Regions from separate parts of the Microbacterium sp. CGR2 genome, predicted to be linked through region 2. Evidence: predicted binding sites of a transcription regulator. Region 2 holds the regulator's gene; the other holds the start of a gene.

Region 1 (3,408 bases), on a different contig from region 2:
ATGTAGCCGGCGCTTTCGAGCGAGCCGGACAGACGCTCAGAGTCGTGAACGTTCATCTGGCACCCGAAGGTTCGCACTTCGTAGGATCGCTGTCGGCCGTCGATGTCGATTGCCGCCGAGGACGCACTGATGATCGTCGGTTCACTGCGCGGGATAGTCATGATCACCCCATTCTACGAGCGCTTGCGGATGCGGACGCCGAGTGGCTCAGTCAGAATCGACGAACCGAACTCCGGAGGGTGATCCGCCGGATCCGATCTCACGAAGCGCCGTTTTGGCCGCGTTCATCGCGACCCCACCGTTGTAGCCCCGTCGAGCCAGCTGACCGACGAGGCGCCGCAAGGCCGTGTCGTTGTCGAGTCTGCCCATCGATCGCGCCTTGGTCCGCGCGAAGTCGAGTGCACGCTCTGCATCGTCGTCAGGCAATTCGTCGAGCGCCGCGTCGATGACATCGCGAGGGATTCCCCGCTGGGACAGCGACCGCGAGAGCGCGACCCTCCCTTGCCCCTTTCGCTCGACGCCCGAGGTCACCAGCGCGCTGGCGAGGATCGCGTCGTCGAGGTACCGGCGCCGGAGGAAGTCGTCGATGACGTCGTCGATCTGTGCGGCGTCGAGGTCGTGCCCCCGGAGGACCAGGCGCGCCTCGGCGATCGAGAGCGACTTCGATCGGAGCTTGCGGAGCAAGGACTCTTCTGCCGTCGCACGGACTTGCTCGGGAGATCGAACATCGTCGGATCCGGCTGACGTCTCGTGCGGGTCGCTCAGTGCTCGCAGCCGCGGCGCGGAACGCTCCGGCTCAGGCTGCTGCGACGCCGCCATTCGCGCGGCTGCTCCGCGTGCGGGATGCCGTTCACTGGGAGTGCCGGCATCTGCTGCGGCACCGTCGCCCTCAGGATTGATCGCGTCGTCAGAGACCGATGGTTTCGCTGCGTGCGCCCCAGGAGAGGCCGTCGTCCTCGAGCCGAAGAGGGGAATGATGGGGGCGATCCGCTCAGAACCGCCCCCATTCGCGTCGTTCATCAGGCCGGTCGGCGCTCGGCGAGCTCATCAGTGGCCGCAGGTGCTGCCGCCTGCCCGCCGATGCCGAGCTTCTGCTTGATCTGAGTCTCGATCGCAAGTGCGATATCGGGATTGTTGATCAGGAAGTTGCGAGCGTTCTCCTTGCCCTGCCCCAGCTGGTCTCCGTCGTAGGTGTACCAGGATCCCGACTTCTTCACGATGGCGTGCTCGACGCCGAAGTCGATGAGGCTGCCTTCACGCGAAATGCCGATTCCGTAGAGGATGTCGAACTCGGCCTGCTTGAACGGCGGCGCCATCTTGTTCTTCACGACCTTGACCCTGGTGCGGTTTCCGACCGCGTCCGTGCCGTCTTTCAACGTCTCGATACGACGAATGTCCATTCGGACCGATGCGTAGAACTTCAGGGCCTTACCTCCGGCGGTGGTCTCGGGCGATCCGAAGAAGACGCCGATCTTCTCGCGAAGCTGGTTGATGAAGATCATCGTGGTGTTGGTCTGATTCAGACCACCCGTCAGCTTTCGCAGGGCCTGCGACATGAGCCGCGCCTGGAGGCCCACATGGGAGTCGCCCATCTCGCCTTCGATTTCGGCACGGGGAACGAGGGCCGCCACGGAGTCGATGACGATGAGGTCGATGGCCCCGGATCGAACGAGCATGTCGGCGATTTCGAGGGCCTGTTCACCGGTGTCGGGCTGAGAGACGAGAAGAGCATCGATGTCGACGCCGAGCTTCGCCGCATAGTCGGGGTCGAGCGCGTGCTCCGCATCGATGAAGGCGGCGATACCGCCGGCACGCTGCGCGTTCGCGATGGCGTGCAGCGTGAGCGTGGTCTTACCGGACGACTCAGGTCCGTAGATCTCAACGATGCGGCCTCGCGGCAGGCCTCCGACCCCGAGAGCGACGTCGAGGGCGATGGAGCCGGTGGGGATCACTGCCACGGGCGCGCGCTCGTCGCTGCCCAGCCGCATGACGGAGCCCTTGCCGAACTGACGGTCGATCTGGGCGAGGGCGGTTTCGAGGGACTTCTCGCGGTCGGCGGGTGATGGCATGGTCTGCTCCTTATGCTCGCGTGGTGCCGCCTGTAGGCTGCCGCGGCGCTCCCGATTGGGGGCAACTCTCCGACAAGGCGTGTGGCTCTGTGGCCTGTTATTCACCGTAGAAGGAACCACCGACATTGGGTGGGCGAAACCTTCAACCGTGGAGAACACGTCACGTGAACCGCTTGTGCAGCAGACTACGCCCGTTTCGAACAGATCTTCGACGACACGCCATCATCGGCGAGTCGGACTGCGAAATCGCTCGAAGGCGTCAGGCCACACCCGAGCGACGCTTTGGCTCCTGTCGGCCTACGCCATGACGCCGATTGTCGGGCACGTCCATCTCGACGCACAGCGCCAGCCAGATCTCGCGCGGTGGAGTGCCGTCTGTGAGGGCCTCCGCCGCAGTTCGACCGCCCAGGCCGCCGAGAACGAGATCATTGATCAGCGACGTGGCACGAGCCTGGAACTCCGTGTCGACGGCGCGTAGAAATTCGCTACGACGCATGCTCTGTACCGAACTGTTCGAACGTCAGTGCAGCGAGAGTTCAGGCTCGATCGACGCGACCAAGTCGTCGGGAACGACATCCGGGAAGACCTGAATGCCTTCGAGCACGGAGATACGATCGCCGACTTCGCGCATGATCGTGGAGATGGGGACATCGAGTGCGTCAGCGACCGAAGCGAGGATCTCGCTCGAGGCTTCCTTCTGACCTCGCTCCACCTCACTGAGGTAGCCGAGTGCCACGGAGGCCTTGCTGGCGACCTGTCGGAGCGTGCGCCCCTTACGCAGGCGGAAGTCCCTCAGCACATCGCCGATTTCCTGTCTTACAAGAATCATCGGAACCTCCTCCCCAATCGTTCCCCTGGGGTCTCCCCCATCGAGGGAACCAGTCTAGCCCTCCTGGCATGCACAGAATCTACCCCGGCACTCTGTGGTTTGAATGTGAGCACAGTGAAGACAACCGCGACGGACACGTGACTATTCCTCAAGCACTCGGAGCAGCACGTCAAGCACGCCGCGCACGGACTGCTGCCGGATCTCGCTGCGGTCTCCCGTGAAGTGGAACGCCTCCGTTCGCGCGCCACCCGGCGTCACGATGCCGACGTGAACGGTGCCGACGGGGTGACCGTCGGTCGCGCCCGGACCCGCGACACCTGTGGTGGAGATGCCGACCTCCGCTGATGTTCCGTCGACAGCGACCGCGTGCCGAACTCCCTCGGCCATCTGCAGCGCCACCGAAGAGTGCACCGGTCCGTGCCGCTCCAGGAGATCAGCGTCCACGCCGAGCAGCAGGTGCTTGACGGGCGTCGCGTAGGCCACGACACCGCCCAGCAGAACAGCCGATGC
Region 2 (3,408 bases):
CCTTGCTCATCGTGCGCGACACCGCGAGCCGGGGGCGCCCGTCGAGCAGGGTCAGCGCGCTTGCCGCTTCGCGCGGCGCGAACTCCTGATACGCCTCATCGACGACCACGACTCCCCGGGAAGCCTCGTACACCGCTTCCACGACGTCGAGGCCGAAGGGTGTGCCCGTGGGATTGTTCGGCGAGCAGAGCAGAATCACGTCGGGGTCGGTGTCACGGACCTGCGCCGCAGCGTCTTCCGGCGAGATCGTGTAATCGGGCTCGCGGGTCCCGGGCACCCATCGCGCCCCGGTGCCCTGAGCGATCAGCGGGTACATCGAATACGTCGGTGCGAATCCGAAAGCCGTGCGCCCAGGGCCGCCGAAAGCCTGAAGGATGTGCTGGAGCACCTCGTTGGATCCGTTGCCTGCCCAGATCTGTTCCGCGGTGAGGCCATGACCGAGATAGTCGGCGAATCCCTCACGCAGTGTGGTGAACTCCCGATCCGGGTATCGGTTCACGTCTCGTAGAGCGACGGCGATGTCATCGAGAATGTCGCTCGCCACGGCATCCGGAACCGGGTGCGTGTTCTCGTTGACGTTCAGCGCGATCGGCAGCGGCGCTTGTGGAGCACCATAGGGCGTCAAGCCCCGCAAATCGTCGCGCAACGGGAGGGCATCGAGTGAAGAGGTCACCCTTCCCATGTTAAGGGCGCGCCGGGGGTGGATCGCCGACCGGAGTCAGCTCGAGTATTGCGCGGGGATCGCCAGTTCCTGACCGATCTGGAGCTGGCCGGTCGGGAGCAGATTGAGGCGAGTGATCTCGCCGATGACATCGCGCGGGTCGGCGGCCGGGGCGATCGAGCTGGCGATCGACCACAGCGTGTCACCGGGCATCACCGTCACCGTCACGAAGTCGGCGCTGCTACCGCTGACAGCCGAGGCGTCGCCGCCCGAGGCGATGGCGCTGCCACCGCTGATCGCGGCGAAGGCGATACCCACAGCCAGCGGCACCGCAGCGAGTGCGAGCAGGACACCGCGACCGCGTGCCGTCAATCGAATCCGCGTGGCCGAGGGCGCGTGGACGACTGCTGCGTTGCTGAAGGTGATGCTGCTCATGTCGGGCTCCTTGCCTTTCCTCCGGCCCTCAGGTCGGCGGTGAAGTTGGCGTAGCGTTCGCATTCGCGACTCGGCCGGGAGCCGGGAATGCGAAGCTACGTACCGAAGATATCTTCGAGTTCGAACATCTGTCAACTGTTCTTCGAAATCGAGGCCGGGAATCTGCCGACACGCTCGAACAGATCTTCCAGATCGGCGCGATTCTCGGATACGGTTTCGATAACAACACCCCACCACGGGCCTCCGACATTCGAAGAGGAACGTCGGACTTCGCACTGAAGGAGCACCATGAGCGAGAACTCAGCCCCGGAGCAGGAGGCCCCTCGGACGCGTCGGCGGAAGAGCCTCAGCCCGAAGCAGATGGCCATCCTCGAGGTCATCCAGACCTCCATCGCGCATCACGGCTACCCGCCGAGCATGCGCGAGATCGGTGACGCGGTCGGGCTCAAGTCCCTTTCCAGCGTGACCCACCAGCTCGGTCAACTCGAACTCAGCGGTTACCTCCGCCGCGATCCCGGCAAGACCCGCGCGATGGAGGTGCTCATCGACCTGCCCGGCACCAGCGCGGAGAACCCCGCAGATGTGGCCACCCCAGTGGGCGACGCGGCTCTCGTCCCACTCGTCGGCCGGATAGCCGCAGGCGTGCCCATCACGGCCGACCAGCACGTCGAAGAGATCTTCCCGCTCCCGCGGCAACTGGTGGGCAAGGGCGACCTGTTCATGCTCAAAGTTTCCGGCGAGTCGATGATCGACGCCGCGATCTGCGATGGCGACTGGGTGGTCATCCGCTCGCAGAACACTGCGGAGAACGGCGAGATCGTTGCCGCGATGCTCGACGGCGATGCGACCGTCAAGACGTTCCGACGCCGCGACGGCCACACCTGGCTGCTCCCCCGGAACTCCGCGTTCGAGCCGATCCTCGGCGACGAGGCGATCGTCCTCGGCAAGGTGGTCGCGGTGCTCCGCGCCGTCTGATCCCCACACGCACACGATGGGCTGGCGGGCGCGAACTTCTGCGGCCATCGCCGACGTCTACGGCCTCAGGTCGCGATGCCGGCCGCCGTCGGTGCCGCCGAGGCCGCAGAAGTCGCGCTCACACGGTCATACGCTCACAGAGACGTCTGCGCGGACGCGGCGGGTGGCCTCCACGATGTTGCGCAGGGACGCAGTGGTCTCGTCGTAGCCGCGGGTCTTCAGGCCGCAGTCCGGGTTCACCCAGAGCTGGCGCGTCGGAATCTCCTCGACCGCGCGACGCAGCAGCGACTCGACCTCGTCGACCGTCGGCACCCGGGGCGAGTGGATGTCGTAGACCCCGGGGCCGATCCCGTGATCGAACCCCGATTCGGCGATGTCCGCGACGACCTCCATGCGACTGCGCGCCGCCTCGATCGACGTCACGTCGGCATCCAGCGCCCGGATGGCGTCGATGACGACACCGAACTCGGAATAACAGAGGTGCGTGTGCACCTGAGTACCGGCCGCCGCGCCACCCGTGGCCAGGCGGAAGGAGCCGACAGACCAGTCGAGGTACGCGGCCTGATCGGCCTTCTTCAGGGGCAGCAGCTCGCGCAGCGCGGGCTCGTCGACCTGGATGACCTCGATGCCTGCCGCCTCGAGGTCGCCGATCTCCTCGCGAAGCGCGAGAGCGACCTGGTTCGCGGTCTCCCCCAGCGGCTGGTCGTCGCGCACGAACGACCAGGCGAGGATCGTCACCGGCCCCGTGAGCATCCCCTTCATGTGCTTCGTGGTCAACGACTGGGCGTAGCTGGACCAGGCCACCGTGATCGGCGCGGGCCGGGAGACATCCCCCCACAGGATCGACGGCCGTGTCGCCCTGGACCCGTAGGACTGGACCCAGCCGTTCTCCGTCACGGCGAAACCGTCGAGGTTCTCCGCGAAGTACTGAACCATGTCGTTGCGCTCCGGCTCGCCGTGCACGAGCACGTCCAGACCGAGCTCTTCCTGAAGCGACACGACGCTCGCGACCTCGCGGCGGAGGAACTCCTCGTAGTCCTCTTGAGGCACCTCACCTCGGATGAACTGTGCGCGTGCGCGACGGATGTCGCCGGTCTGCGGGAACGATCCGATCGTGGTCAGCGGCAGTGCGGGAAGCCCGAGCGCTTCCTGGGCGGACTCTCGCTCCTCGTAGGAGACCCTCGAGAAGTCCGCGTCCTCGAGCGTGCGGCGTCGCACTTCGCCGTCGCGGACTCCGCGCGCGGTCAGTCGATCCTCCAGCGCAGCCGAGGCGGAGTCGAGTTCGGCAGCGATGGCATCGCGACCTTCCCCGAGGCCTCGCGCCAGAACGCCCACCT

Evidence for each region. The regulator LexA, encoded in region 2, represses DNA repair genes until DNA is damaged. The targets are predictions, from matches to a motif close to TCGAACANNTGTTCGA.
Region 1: a site for LexA is predicted at 2,266-2,281, ahead of recA (recombinase RecA). Genes of this name have one in related genera too.

The regions. Positions count from the first base shown of each region.
Region 1 is NZ_RBHX01000001.1:2,589,516-2,592,923, reverse strand. Features, by position in the region: gene miaB (tRNA (N6-isopentenyl adenosine(37)-C2)-methylthiotransferase MiaB) at 1-161, opposite strand, end outside; gene D7252_RS12890 (regulatory protein RecX) at 208-1,020, opposite strand; gene recA (recombinase RecA) at 1,020-2,069, opposite strand; gene D7252_RS12880 (DUF3046 domain-containing protein) at 2,329-2,565, opposite strand; gene D7252_RS12875 (helix-turn-helix domain-containing protein) at 2,590-2,898, opposite strand; gene D7252_RS12870 (CinA family protein) at 3,040-3,408, opposite strand, start outside.
Region 2 is NZ_RBHX01000002.1:31,870-35,277, forward strand. Features, by position in the region: gene D7252_RS18580 (histidinol-phosphate transaminase) at 1-682, opposite strand, end outside; gene D7252_RS18585 (LysM peptidoglycan-binding domain-containing protein) at 719-1,096, opposite strand; gene lexA (transcriptional repressor LexA) at 1,385-2,071, shown strand; gene metE (5-methyltetrahydropteroyltriglutamate--homocysteine S-methyltransferase) at 2,198-3,408, opposite strand, start outside.